One region of the Streptomyces sp. NPDC050263 genome, then DNA from elsewhere that is predicted to be linked to it. Evidence: riboswitches for the same ligand, from Rfam matches in the RefSeq annotation. Region 1 holds a riboswitch; the other holds the start of a gene.
What was found. Region 1 has a riboswitch for glycine ahead of gcvP (aminomethyl-transferring glycine dehydrogenase). Riboswitches for the same ligand answer to the same signal wherever they lie in the genome.
Positions count from the first base shown of each region.

Region 2: it holds a riboswitch for glycine, as region 1 does, so the genes downstream of both, gcvT (glycine cleavage system aminomethyltransferase GcvT) here and gcvP (aminomethyl-transferring glycine dehydrogenase) in region 1, are expected to answer to the same signal.

Region 1 covers NZ_JBFAKW010000149.1:7,663-14,799, reverse strand. The annotation lists gene AB0J04_RS39755 (bifunctional nuclease family protein) at 1-283, shown strand, start outside; gene AB0J04_RS39750 (MerR family transcriptional regulator) at 528-1,211, shown strand; gene AB0J04_RS39745 (DNA polymerase IV) at 1,279-2,640, shown strand; gene AB0J04_RS39740 (nucleotidyltransferase domain-containing protein) at 2,756-3,217, shown strand; gene AB0J04_RS39735 (PRC-barrel domain-containing protein) at 3,223-3,594, opposite strand; glycine riboswitch at 3,708-3,803, shown strand; gene gcvP (aminomethyl-transferring glycine dehydrogenase) at 3,987-6,872, shown strand; gene AB0J04_RS39725 (TOBE domain-containing protein) at 6,929-7,137, opposite strand, start outside.
Region 2 covers NZ_JBFAKW010000019.1:359-7,495, forward strand. The annotation lists partial or broken gene AB0J04_RS11680 (serine hydroxymethyltransferase) at 1-14, opposite strand, end outside; gene gcvH (glycine cleavage system protein GcvH) at 26-403, opposite strand; gene gcvT (glycine cleavage system aminomethyltransferase GcvT) at 522-1,640, opposite strand; glycine riboswitch at 1,793-1,904, opposite strand; gene AB0J04_RS11695 (AAA family ATPase) at 2,082-2,768, shown strand; gene AB0J04_RS11700 (enhanced serine sensitivity protein SseB) at 2,862-3,668, shown strand; gene AB0J04_RS11705 (enhanced serine sensitivity protein SseB C-terminal domain-containing protein) at 3,835-4,596, shown strand; gene AB0J04_RS11710 (ABC transporter permease) at 4,978-5,985, shown strand; gene AB0J04_RS11715 (ABC transporter substrate-binding protein) at 6,158-7,137, shown strand, end outside.

The sequences.
Region 1 (7,137 bases):
GCTGGAAGCCGTCGGCCAGGAGCTCACCGAGGTGCGCATCACGGATCTGCGGGAGGGCGTCTTCTACGCGGAGCTGGTCTTCGCCAGCGGGGTCGAGGTGAGCGCGCGTCCGTCCGACGCCATAGCGCTGGCGCTACGCACCGGAACGCCGATCTACGGCAGCGACACGGTGCTCGACGACGCGGGGATCGCCATTCCGGACGAGCAGGAGGACGAGGTGGAGAAGTTCCGCGAGTTCCTCGACCAGATCTCGCCCGAGGACTTCGGCACCAGCAACCAGTAGCCGGCACATACGAGACGTGTGGGTGTCCTGTACATGAATGCCGTCTCGTTTCCGGCAAATGCCAGCGGCGACTGTGAGCGTCCTACGGCTACTTCTCAGCGCATTCGGCTAGCCTTTCCCCGCGGTGGGGTGCGGGAAACCACTCCTAGGGTGATTATCACTCGGCGTGCCGAGTGTGGCGATCGTTGACGCACCCCTGGTGACTGCCTACCGTCGAGAAGGCAGGTCAAGGACGGAGGTCGGCGTGAGAAGCAGCGGCGACGGTACGGCTGGGGGTGCCCCCGGACTCGGTGTCGGGGGGAGCGGTCCGTACCCTCCCCCAAGCTCTCAGCTACGTTCGAGCAGGGGGTACCCCCAGCAGGGTGGCGCGGCCGACCAGGCTCCGCAGCGACCGGCGGCCGTGCCGAGCAGCGGAGGGGCGACGTCCATGGCGTCCGAGCAGATCGGCTATCGCGGTCCGACGGCCTGTGCGGCCGCGGGCATCACCTATCGGCAACTGGACTACTGGGCGCGCACCGGGCTGGTCGAGCCGAGCGTGCGGCCCGCGCACGGGTCCGGCACGCAGCGTCTGTACAGCTTCCGGGACGTCGTCGTCCTGAAGATCGTCAAGCGGTTCCTCGACACCGGGGTGTCGCTGCAGAACATCCGCACCGCCGTGCAGCATCTGCGGGAGCGCGGGTTCAGCGATCTGGAGCGCATGACGCTCATGAGCGACGGCGCGACGGTCTACGAGTGCACCTCGCCCGACGAGGTCCACGCGCTGCTCCAGGGCGGTCAGGGCGTCTTCGGGATCGCTGTGGGCGTGGTGTGGCGGGACGTCGAGAACGCGCTTTCCCAGTTGCACGGAGAGCGCGTCGACACCGGTGAGACGCTCGTCGGCCACAATCCTGCGGATGAGCTGGCGCGTCGGCGCAACCGGGCGGTCTGAGGCTCCGCACCGGGCTCGGGGCGGCGGTACGACGCCGTTGTCAGTGGTGTGGTGCAGCATCAGGCATGTGAGAAACGCGCCCACCATCCTGCATCTCGACATGGATGCCTTCTTCGCACAGGCGGAGCAGGCGTCCAAGCCGAGTCTGCGCGGAAAAGCCGTGGTCGTGGGCGGGCTGGGGCCCCGCGGAGTGGTCGCGACCGCTTCCTACGAGGCGCGTGTCTTCGGGGTCCACTCGGCGATGCCCATGGCCCAGGCGCGCCGACTGGCTCCGAACGCCGCCTATCTTGTTCCGCGCTTCGCGTTCTACCGGTCGATCAGCGAGCAGGTCATGGCGCTGCTGGGAGCGCTTTCGCCACTGGTGGAGCCACTGAGCCTGGACGAGGCCTTCGTGGACCTGGAGGCCGGGGATGCGGCCTGGGACAGTGAGTCGGCGCAGTTGGCCGGCGTCAGACTGCGCGGGGACATACGGGCCGTCACGGGCCTCACCGGCTCGGTGGGGCTGGCCTCCTGCAAGATGCTCGCGAAGATCGCCTCGGAGCAGGCGAAGCCCGACGGCCTGGTGCTCATCGAGCCGGGCACCGAGCGGGCGTTGCTCGGACCCATGTCGGCGCGGATCCTGCCGGGGGTCGGCCCGGCGACGGGGGACCATCTGAGGCGGGCCGGGATCACCACGGTCGACGAGATCGCGGAGGCCGGTGAGGACGAGTTGGTCCGGCTGCTGGGCAAGGCCCACGGGCGCGCTCTGTACGCGATGGCGCTGGCGCGTGACGACCGGCCCGTGGTGGCGGAGCGGGAGACCAAGTCCGTGTCGGTCGAGGACACCTACGACGTGGACATCCATGACCGGGTCCGGGTCGAGCTGGAGGTGCAGCGGCTCGCGGACCGGTGTGTGCGCAGGCTGCGAGGGGCCGGTCTGTCGGGGCGGACGATCGTGCTGAAGGTGCGGCGGTACGACTTCTCGACGCTCACCCGCTCCGAGACGCTGCGCGGGCCCACCGACGATCCGACGGTGATCCGGGAGGCGGCGGCCCGCTTGCTGGACTCGGTGGACACGACGGGCGGGGTACGGCTCCTCGGGGTGGGTGTGAGCGGTCTGGCGGACTTCACCCAGGAGGACCTGTTCGCGCAGGCCGCGGAGGAGCGGTCGGAGGGAGCCGAGGTGGAACTCGCGGACGAGCCCGTCCGTGCGGAGCCGGTGAGGGCCGAGCATCAGTGGCGTCCCGGACACGATGTGCGGCATGTCGAGCTCGGGCACGGATGGGTGCAGGGCAGCGGGCTCGGCCGGGTCACCGTGCGGTTCGAGACGCCGGAGTCGGGGCCGGGCCGGGTGCGGACGTTCCGTACCGACGACCCGGGACTGGAGCCGGCGGAACCGCTGCCGCTGGTGCCGCGAAGATCTGCGGTCGACTTCGGGAACTCTCGGTGAGGCCGATCGGTTACACAGAGTGAAGAGTTCGAAGTATCGGTATCGCGAAGTACGGGGTGGGTCGGAGCGGTGGCGGTGTCTGGAGAGGCGGCGCCGGTAGCTGAGGGGGAGCTGTATGAAACTGCACGGAGGTCGGTTCGCGGACCCGGCCGAGCTGTCGCCGGAGCGTGAGGCCGAGATGCGGCGGGTGGTGGATCGGGTCACCCGGTGGTCCGCGAACCGAAGCGACGTGGTCGGGCTGCTCCTCGTCGGGTCCTGCGCGCGTGGGGCCGCGCGTCCCGACTCGGACGTCGATCTCGTGCTGCTGTCGACGGCGGCGGACCGGTACGCCGGCGACGAGGCGTGGACGGGTGAGATGTCCCTGGGAGAGGTGCTCCGGGTCCAGGCGTGGGGGCCCGTCACCGAATGGCGGTACGCGACCGCCTCAGGACTGGAGGTCGAGGTGGGCGTCGGCTCTCCGCGCTGGGCGCGGACCGATCCCGTCGACGCCGGTACCCGAAGAGTCGTCACGGATGGCGCCCGGCCGCTGTACGACCCTGCCGGGATACTCGGGGCGCTGATGCGGGCCTGTGCCTGAGGGGCTCAGCTCTCGTCCGTGCCCGCGAGGCGGCCGAAGTCGTGATCGGGGAGCGGGGGAGCGGCGCCCACGTCGAGGCCGTAGTGGTGGTAGAGCTGGAGTTCCTGCTCCGGGGAGAGATGGCGGCCCACGCCGAAGTCGGGGGCGTCCTTGATCAGGGCCCGGTCGAAGGGGATGTGCAGGGTGCCCTCGACCAGCTCGCTGGGCTCCAGGGGGACGAAGGCGTCGCGGGAGAACAGGCCGGTTCGTATGGCCGCCCACTCCGGCACACCGGTCGCGTCGTCGAGGTAGACCTCGTCGACGGTGCCGATCTTGGTGCCGTTGCGGTCGAACGCCTTGCGGCCGATCAGATGGCGCGGATCGATGTCGGTCTGCACGGGCCCTCCATTTGGTCGCAACTCATCCGTAAGCACTACCAAAGAGCACATCGGGACGGGCGGCCACTCGAAGGGGGCGTCGTTGACCTCGCTGGTAGTCTGACAACGGCTGCTGACCCCGTGCGGGAGAGTCCTCCGGACATCATCGGAGGCGCCGAAGGAGCAACTCCTCCCCGGAATCTCTCAGGCTCACGTACCGCATGGACGAGGTCACTCTGGAAAGCAGGGCGGGTGCCGACGGCGTCGACGGCTTCCGCTCTCACCGACGGTGAAAGCCGGGCGCCCTCGGGCGGCCGGTGAAGCTCTCAGGTCAGATGACAGAGGGGGAGGTCGTCCGGGTACCCGCGCCGTGGTGACCCTCGAAGGTCGTGTCAGACCAGGAGGCCTCCGTAATGACCGCCCATCGCATTCCGCTCTCCGAGCTCGAACAGGGAATCCCCTTCGAGCAGCGTCACATCGGGCCCGACCATGAGGCGCGGGCCAAGATGCTCGCGCAGGTCGGGTACGGCTCGCTCGACGAGCTCACCGCCGCCGCGGTGCCGGCCGTGATCCAGAACGCCGACGCGCTGGACCTGCCGGGCGCGCGCACCGAGGCCGAGGTGCTGGCCGAGCTGCGTTCGCTGGCCGACCGCAACCAGGTCCTCGACTCGATGATCGGGCTCGGCTACTACGGAACGTTCACGCCGCCCGTCATCCTGCGCAATGTCATGGAGAACCCGGCCTGGTACACGGCGTACACCCCGTACCAGCCGGAGATTTCCCAGGGCCGGCTCGAGGCGCTGCTGAACTTCCAGACCATGGTCGCCGACCTGACCGGTCTGCCGACCTCGGGTGCGTCGCTGCTCGACGAGGGCACGGCCGCCGCCGAGGCGATGGCGCTGTCCCGGCGCATGGGGAAGAACAAGAAGGGCCTCTTCCTCATCGACGCGGACGTGCTGCCGCAGACCATCGCGGTGATCGAGACCCGTGCCGAGCCGACGGGCGTGGAGGTCGTCGTCGCCGACCTGAGCGAGGGTATTCCGGCGGCGATCGCAGAGCGCGAGATCAACGGCGTGCTCGTGCAGTACCCCGGCGCCTCCGGTGCCGTACGCGATCTCGGGGCGATCGTCGAGCAGGCGCACGGGCTGGGCGCGCTGGTCACCGTCGCCGCGGATCTGCTCGCGCTGACGCTGCTGAAGTCGCCCGGCGAGCTGGGGGTGGACATCGCGGTGGGCACCACGCAGCGGTTCGGCGTGCCGATGGGGTTCGGCGGGCCGCACGCCGGCTACATGGCGGTCCAAGAGAAGTTCGCGCGCAGCCTGCCCGGGCGGCTCGTGGGCGTGTCCGTGGACGCGGACGGGAACAAGGCCTACCGGCTGGCGCTGCAGACGCGTGAGCAGCACATCCGGCGGGAGAAGGCCACGAGCAACATCTGCACGGCGCAGGTGCTGCTGGCCGTGATGGCGGGGATGTACGCGGTCTACCACGGGCCCGACGGGCTGCGGGCGATCGCTCGGCGCACGCACCGGTACGCGTCGGTCCTGGCCGCCGGACTCGAGGCCGGCGGGGTCGAGGTCGTGCACGGGGCGTACTTCGACACGCTGACCGTGCGGGTGCCCGCGAAGGCCGCCGAGGTCGTCGCCGCCGCTCGGGAGCGCGGGGTGAACCTGTACCTCGTCGACGCCGACCAGGTGTCGATCTCGTGTGACGAGACCACCGCGCGGGCCCAGGTGACCGCGGTGTGGGCGGCCTTCGGGGTGGACGGCGACATCGAGGCGCTCGACGCGTCCACCGAGGAGGCGCTGCCCGCCGGGCTGCTGCGGTCCGAGGAGATCCTGGCGCACCCGGTCTTCCATCAGCACCGCTCCGAGACCGCGATGCTGCGCTACCTGCGCAGGCTCGCCGACCGGGACTACGCGCTCGACCGGGGCATGATCCCGCTGGGCTCCTGCACCATGAAGCTCAACGCGACCACCGAGATGGAGCCGGTCACCTGGCCCGAGTTCGGGCAGCTGCACCCCTTCGCGCCGGCCGAGCAGGCGGAGGGTTACCTCACGCTCATCCGTGAGCTGGAGGAGCGGCTCGCCGAGGTCACCGGGTACGACAGGGTGTCCCTGCAGCCGAACGCCGGGTCGCAGGGAGAGCTGGCCGGGCTGCTCGCCGTCCGCGGCTACCACCGGGGCAACGGGGACGAGCAGCGGACCGTGTGTCTGATCCCGTCCTCCGCGCACGGCACCAACGCGGCCAGTGCGGTGATGGCGGGGATGAAGGTCGTCGTCGTGAAGACCGCCGAGGACGGCGAGATCGACGTCGACGATCTGCGGGCGAAGATCGAGCGGCATCGGGACGAGCTGTCGGTGCTGATGATCACCTACCCGTCCACGCACGGGGTGTTCGAGGAGCATGTCGGTGAGATCTGCGCGCAGGTGCACGAGGCCGGCGGGCAGGTGTACGTCGACGGTGCCAACCTCAACGCGCTCGTCGGGCTCGCCAAGCCCGGGCACTTCGGCGGGGACGTCTCGCACCTGAACCTGCACAAGACGTTCTGCATCCCGCACGGCGGCGGCGGCCCCGGTGTCGGACCGGTGGCCGTCCGGTCGCACCTGGCGCCGTATCTGCCGAACCACCCGCTGCAGCCCGCCGCCGGGCCGGCGACCGGGGTGGGGCCGATCTCGGCGGCTCCCTGGGGTTCTGCGGGGATCCTGCCGATCTCCTGGGCCTATGTGCGGCTCATGGGCGGTGAGGGGCTCAAGCGGGCCACGCAGGTGGCCGTGCTGAGCGCCAACTACATCGCCAAGCGGCTCGAGCCGCACTACCCGGTGCTCTACAACGGGCCGGGCGGGCTGGTCGCGCACGAGTGCATCATCGACCTGCGGCCGCTGACGAAGGCGACCGGCGTGAGCGTCGACGACGTCGCCAAGCGGCTCATCGACTACGGGTTCCACGCGCCGACGATGTCGTTCCCGGTGGCCGGGACGCTGATGATCGAGCCGACCGAGTCCGAGGACCTCGTCGAGGTGGACCGGTTCTGCGAGGCGATGATCGCCATCCGCGCGGAGATCGAGAAGGTCGGGGAGGGTGCGTGGCCGGCCGAGGACAACCCGCTCCACCACGCCCCGCACACCGCGGCCGCGCTCGGCGGCGAGTGGGAGCACGCGTACACGCGTGAGGACGCCGTCTTCCCGGCCGGGGTGTCCGCGGTCGACAAGTACTGGCCGCCGGTGCGCCGTGTCGACCAGGCCTTCGGCGACCGGAACCTGGTCTGCTCGTGCCCGCCGCTGGACGCGTACGAGGACTGATACCCAGAGTGAGCGAGGGGGGCCCCGTCCGGGTCGTGGGCGGGGCCCCGCGCGTGCTACACCGTGGCCAGGGACACCTCGGTCGACTTGATCAGCGCGACGACGTCGGAGCCCACGAAGAGGCCGAGGTCGGTGGCCGCCTCCTTGGTGATCGCGGCGGTGAGTTCGCCGCCCGCCACACTGATCCTGACCGAGGCCATGACCCCGCCGACGGTGAGGCCGGTGATCGCGCCGGGGAGCCGGTTGCGGATCGAGAGGCCGTCGA
Region 2 (7,137 bases), on a different contig from region 1:
TTCAGAACAGTCATCGGGGTGGTCCTCAGCCGGCGGTGTAGGAGATGTACTCGTCGGCGGTCAGCAGGTCGTCCGGCTCGCCCGTGACGCGTACCTTGAACAGCCATCCGCCCTCGAAGGGGGCGGAGTTCACCAGCGCCGGGTCGTCGACGACGTCCTGGTTGATCTCGGTGATCTCACCGGTCACCGGCGCGTACAGCTCGCTGACCGACTTGGTCGACTCCAGCTCGCCGCAGGTCTCGCCCGCGGTCACCGTGTCACCGACCTCCGGGAGCTGGACGAACACCACGTCGCCGAGCGCGTTGGCCGCGTGCTCCGTGATGCCGACCGTCGAGACGCCGTCCTCGGCGCCCGACAGCCACTCGTGCTCCTTGCTGTAGCGCAGCTGCTGGGGGTTGCTCATGGCCTGAATTCTCCTGTACGCGAGGGAGTGCTGATGAATGGGGGACTGCTGAAGGCGTGCGTGACCAGCGGGAATGTGCGCAGCGTCACGCACAGGGACCGGGCACCGCGCCCAGTGTCTATTTCCGGCGCTTGTAGAACGGCAGCGCCACGACCTCGTACGGCTCGTGGCTGCCCCGGATGTCCACGCCGACCCCGGCGGTGCCCGGCGCCGCGTGGGCGGCGTCGACGTAGGCCATCGCGATCGGCTTGCCCAGCGTGGGGGAGGGGGCGCCGGAGGTGACCTCGCCGATCACCCGGCCGTCGGCGACCACGGCGTACCCGGCGCGCGGGACGCGGCGGCCCTCGGCGATCAGGCCGACGAGGACCCGCGGAGGGTTCTGCTCGGCACGGGAGGCGGCCTCCTCGAGCGCGGCGCGCCCCACGAAGTCACCCTCCTTCTCGAACTTCACCACCCGGCCGAGACCGGCGTCGAAGGGGGTGCGGGAGGTGCTCAGCTCGTGCCCGTACAGCGGCATGCCCGCCTCCAGGCGCAGCGTGTCGCGGCACGACAGACCGCAGGGGACCAGGCCGACGCCCTCGCCCGCCTTGGTCAGAGCCTGCCAGAGCTCGACCGCGTGGTCCGGCTTCACGAACAGCTCGAAGCCGTCCTCACCGGTGTACCCGGTGCGGGCGATGAGGGCCGGGACCCCGGCGACCGTGCCGGGCAGGCCCGCGTAGTACTTCAGACCGTCGAGGTCCGCGTCGGTGACCGCCTTGAGGATGCCGGGGGACTCGGGCCCCTGCACGGCGATCAGCGCGTAGGCGTCACGGTCGTCGCGGACCTCGACCTCGAACTCCTCCGCGAGGTTGCTCAGTTCGTTGAGCACGTTCTGGGCGTTGGAAGCGTTGGAGACGATCATGTACTCGGCATCGGCCAGCCGGTACACGATGAGGTCGTCGAGGATGCCGCCGTTCTGGACGCAGATCATGGTGTAGCGGGCCCGGCCCACCCCCACGGCCGCAAGGTTGCCGACGAGGGCGTAGTTCAGGAACTCGACCGCCTCCGGCCCGGTCACCGTGATCTCGCCCATGTGCGAGAGGTCGAAGAGGCCGGCCCGGGTGCGGACGGCCTGGTGCTCGTCGCGTTCGGAGCCGTAGCGCAGGGGCATGTCCCAGCCTGCGAAGTCGGTCATCGTCGCGCCGAGCGAGCGATGCAGGGCGTCGAGCGCGGTGTGACGGGGTGCGGAGCTGCTCATCGGACGGTTGTCTCCCAAGGCATGACGGCGAGGTCGTTCCTCCCCATCTGTCATCGGAACCTGAGAGGTTCGTCACGACCCCGCGAAACGGTGGTCCTGACTTGCACCTTGGGTGGGGCCACCGGAAACGGCGGCCCGCTTTTCAGATGTGCCTCGCCCGCGCGGTAACGGGGCCTGAGAGATTCAAGGGAGGGACTTGCTCCTTCGGCGCCCCAGCGCAACGACAGGCGGACCTGCTGCTGGGGACTCTCCCGCGCGGATTCAAACGGCCGGTATGCAGTTGGCGCGGCCATCATCGCACGGCCCGCCCCGGTCGCGGCAGGCCGCATCTGTAACCGGCTTGTGTCGGTACGCGCACGAAAACGCGAGACACCACGCATTACCTTCTCTTTACGCTCGATGGGGATGAGGACTACCTGACCCCAGGGGAGGACGATCACGGTGAACAGGACGACGACAACGGCGAGGACCACGGCATTCGCGACCGCTTCGGGGCTCGCGCTGCCCGCGCAGCCCGGCACCCGGGCCCGGGAGGCGTGCGGCTCGCAGCCCGCGCCCGTCGTCCGCGACCTGCGCGAGCGGGCCGGCCGCAGCCCGCACGGTCTGCTCTTCGGCCCCCGTGACCTGGTCGTGGTCACCGGGCTGCCCGGCAGCGGCAAGTCCACGCTCATGAAGCGGGCGGTCAAAGGCGCCCGCATCGACTCCCAGGACACCCGCGACCGGTGGGACGCCCGCGCGCCCCGCTTCCTGCCCTACGCCCTCTACCGCCCGCTCGTCCGCCTCGCCCACTACGCCGGCCTGCGTCGAGCCCTGCGCGGCGGCCAGGGCGTCGTCGTGCACGACTGCGGTACGCAGGCCTGGGTCCGCGACTGGCTGGCCCGCGAGGCCCGCCGCCGTGGGGGCACCCTCCATCTGATTCTGCTGGACGTCGGCGCGGACCAGGCCCTGGAGGGCCAGCGCGAGCGCGGCCGGGGCGTCTCGCGGTACGCGTTCCTGCGCCACCGCCGCGCCGCCGCCCGACTCCTGCGTTCGGTGGAGAAGGGCAGCCTCCCCGAAGGCTGCGCCTCGGCGGTCCTCCTGGACCGCCCCGCCGCGAACGTACTCAGGCGCATCGCCTTCACGGGCTGAGGCGTCCGGCGGCCGTCTGTGGCGTGATGCGCCGCACAGGCTCTAGCCTTTCAGCCACAGCACAGTGAGCGGTTCTCAGCAGGCGGTAGGCAGATGGATTTCCCCCCGGCGGACTTCCCGACGGACTTTCCGGCGCAGGCACACCCCCATCCGCACGGCGGATGGCCCGGCAACGAGCTGGAGGAGGTGCTCTCCGCCTCCCTCGGCGTGCCCGGAGCCGGCTCCCGGGTCGTGGAGGTGCTCGGGCGCAGCTTCGTCTGGGTGCCGCTCCCCGGTGGCGGCGGCCCCGGCAGCGGCCCCCTCGACCTGCCCACACTGGAGCTGGACGGCCAGGTGTACGTGCCGGTCTTCAGCTCCGAGGAGCAGTTCCGCCAGGTCGTCGGCTCGCACATGTCGTTCACGATCGCGCCGGCCGTGGAGTTCGCCCGGGGACTGCCCCCGCAGGTGGGCATCATGGTCAACCCCGAGGGCCTGGTCGGCATCCCGCTGCCGCCGCCGGCCGTGGCCGAGCTGTGCCGGGCGGGCCGCACCCCGCTGGACGGTCCCACCAGCGGCGGCCGGGTCCGCCTCTACGAGCCCGACTGGCAGGACGACCCGATCGACTTCCTGGCCGCGGCCTCCGCGGAGTTCGAGGCCACGGGCGCGATCCGCACGGCCCGCCGCTGCCTGGCCGCCGTCGAGACGGCGGAACCGGTGATGTTCGTCGGCGTCGAACTCGCCGGGTCCCCCGAGGAGTCCCAGTGGGAGGTCGACCTGCGCGCCCTGCCCCTGGAGGCGCTGAGCAGGGCGCTCACCGAGACCGCGGCCCCCTGGCCGGTCAACCTCGTCCTGCTGGACGTGGCCCAGGACCCGGTGGCCGACTGGATGAGGGAACGGGTCCGCCCCTTCTACCAACGCTAGACAGGCCCGCACAGGGGCGCGATCGACCACCCGCGACCCGCACCCGCCAACGCACCACAGGCCCTGAGCTCTTGGGCGCTTAAGCTGGACCCCAACGCGGGGCATTTTCTCGAAGGGGCGATAAAAAGTGAGCGCTGGCACTGCCGCGACCGGCTCGGTCGAGCACATGCTGCGCCAGGTCACGCCCGGGCGCTACGACGCCTACGAGGCCCTCCTGCGCGCGCTCGCGACCCCGTCCTCCGGCCAGGTCTGGATGCTGTTGTGGCACGGCCAGGCCGGCTCCCCGGACGCCCAGTACGGGAACATGGAGGTGGACGGCCACGGTTACGCCCCCTGCGTGACCTCCGCCCAGGAGCTCAGCGCCAGTGGCTGGAACCGGTCGTACGAGGTGGTCGACGGAATCGACGTGGCCCGCACGCTCTATCCCGACCACTACGGTCTCTGGCTGAACCCGCACGGCCCCGGCGGCGGCGTCGGCATCCCGTGGCTGGATCTGCGCCGTATCGCCACCGGGCTGGAGCGCCAGCCCGCCGGCCCGCTGCGGCTGTCCGAGCCCGCCATCGAGATCCCGCAGTTCTACGCCCTGCTCGCGCAGAACGCCCACCGGACCCCGGCGGTCCGCGCGCTGCGCCGGGCGTGGGTGCAGCCGGCGCTGGGCGCGCCCTATCTGGCCGTCGGGCTGGACGTGTACGACTCCTCGCCGTCGGCCGTGGACGCCGTCCGGGCCATGATGCAGCAGTCCATCGGCGCGGTGCCGGACGGACTGCCGGTGTCGACGGTCGCCATGACCGACGAGTACGACCCCGTCGTGATGTGGATGCGCGCCAACGCCCGGCCGTTCTACGACCGTGAGGCCCACGCTCCCGCTCCCGCGTCGGCCCCGGCGCCCGCGGGCGGATACGGCTATCCGCCTTCAGGACGCTACTGATTTTCCGCCACCGTTCCTGCCGAGAGTCCGCCGAGAGTCCTGCCGCCGTTCTGTTGTGTGTTTGTTGTGATCCTGTTGTGGGTCCGCCGCGAGGGAGGACTCGGACGTCTTCGCGCGTAGATAGCGGCGATTGATCCCGTTCTTGTCCGATCTGCCCAAATAAGTCAGCGTCCGAGGGGCGTTACCCGCCGTCCGGATAACGGAACCCATCTACCCGCATCACGTTTACGCATCCTTTCACTGCCAAGTCTGGCAACAGATCGCCAAAGCGTTGAAGACTCCCGCTCCAGGGGACTTATCCCCTGCGTATTACGGACTGATCACGCCGCTACAGCGGCAAGTGCGGGCCGGCTACCGCCGGTTGAGAGGGGTCCCTGCCAGATGACGGCACCATTGCACGAGCCGACCGCGGAAGCGGCTCCGAGCGCGGCCGAGGAAGCGGCGGTCGCCACCAGCGGCGCCAAGGCCGTTCAGGGCCGTTCCCTGGGCCGGATCGCCTGGGAACGCCTCAAGCGGGACAAACTCGCCCTCACGGGCGGCATCGTGGTGCTCTTCCTCGTCGTGATCGCGCTGTTCGCGCCGGTCATCACGGGGATCCTCGGGCAGGACCCGAACGAGTACCACGAGAACCTCATCGACCCGCTCTTCGGCACCCCCACGGGCTCCCTGGGCGGCCTCAGCGGCGAGCACCTGCTCGGCGTCGAGCCGATCAACGGCCGGGACATCTTCGCGCGCATCCTCTACGGCGCCCGGATCTCCCTGCTGGTCGGCTTCCTGTCGGCCGTGGTCGCCGTGGTCCTCGGAACGGTGCTGGGCATTCTCGCCGGATTCTTCGGCGGCTGGGTGGACTCCCTGATCAGCCGGATCATGGACGGCCTGCTCGCCTTCCCGCAGCTGCTGTTCATCATCGCGCTGGTCTCCGTCATGCCGAGCGACATGCTGGGCCTCACCGGCTCGAGCGTGCGTGTCTTCGTGATGATCCTGGTCATCGGATTCTTCGGCTGGCCCTACATCGGACGCGTGGTGCGCGGCCAGACGCTCTCGCTGCGTGAGCGCGAGTACGTCGAGGCCGCCCGATCGCTGGGCGCCGGTCGGCTGTACATCCTGTTCAAGGAACTGCTGCCCAACCTGGTCGCCCCGATCGTCGTGTACACGACGATGATGATCCCCACCAACATCCTCACCGAGGCGGCGCTCAGCTTCCTGGGCGTCGGCGTCAAGCCGCCCACCGCCTCGTGGGGACAGATGCTCTCGAGCGCGATCGACTACTACGAGTCGGACCCCATGTACATGGTGGTCCCGGGTGTGGCGATCTTCATCACCGTGCTGGCCTTCAATCTCTTCGGCGACGGCGTCCGGGACGCGCTGGACCCGAAGGCCTCCCGCTGAACAGCGAACTGCCGAACCGCGAACTGCTCTGAACCGCGAACCGCTGAACCGCTTGAACCGCAGAACAGCGAAACCGCAGTACCGCTGAACAGCGAAACCGCCGAACACGGCACCCCAACCGTCCCGTGGCCTTCACACGGGGTCTCTCATCTAATCCGGAGGATCCGAGATCGTGACTACCCAACGCACCTCAGGGCGGCGGAAGCAGGCATTTGCCGCTGCCGCCGCGGTCGCCGCGCTGCTGACCACGGCGGCGTGCGGCGGTGGCGGAAGCGACGACGACAAGGGCTCGACCACCGGCGCCGCCGGCTTCGACGCCGCGAACAACAAGGTCGCCCAGGCTTCCGCCGCCACGAAGGGCGGCACGCTGAAGTTCGGTGCCGCACAGGACGCCGACTCGTGGGACACCACGCGCGGCTACTACGGCATGATGTGGAACTTCGCCCGCTACTACAGCCGTCAGCTCGTCACGAACAAGACCGAGCCGGGCGCGGCGGGCGCCGAGCTCACCCCGGACCTCGCCACCGGTCTCGCGAAGGTCACCGACGACGGCAAGACCTACACGTACACCCTGCGTGACGGCATCACGTGGGAGGACGGCAAGCCGATCACGTCCAAGGACGTGAAGTACGGCATCGAGCGCGTGTGGGCGCAGGACGTGCTGTCCGGCGGTCCGACGTACCTGAAGGACGTCCTCGACCCCACGGGCACGTACAAGGGCCCCTACAAGGACACCTCCGCCGACAAGCTCGGTCTGAAGGCCATCGAGACGCCGAACGACAAGACCATCGTCTTCAAGCTCCCGCAGGCCAACTCGGACTTCGAGGAGATGCTGGGCCTGATCTCGGCCTCCCCGGTCCGCCAGGACATGGACACCAAGTCCAAGTACGGCCTGAAGCCGTTCTCCTCGGGCCCGTACAAGTTCGCCTCGTACAGCCCGGGCAAGGACCTCAAGCTGGTCCGCAACACCAACTGGAAGCAGGCCTCGGACCCGATCCGCAAGGCCTACCCGGACGAGATCACCATCCAGTTCTTCTCGGACGCCAACCAGCTGGACCAGCGTCTGCTCAGCGGTGACCTGGACCTCGACCTGAACCAGACCGGCATGTCGCCGCAGGGCCGCACCACCGCCCTGAAGGAGCACAAGGCCAA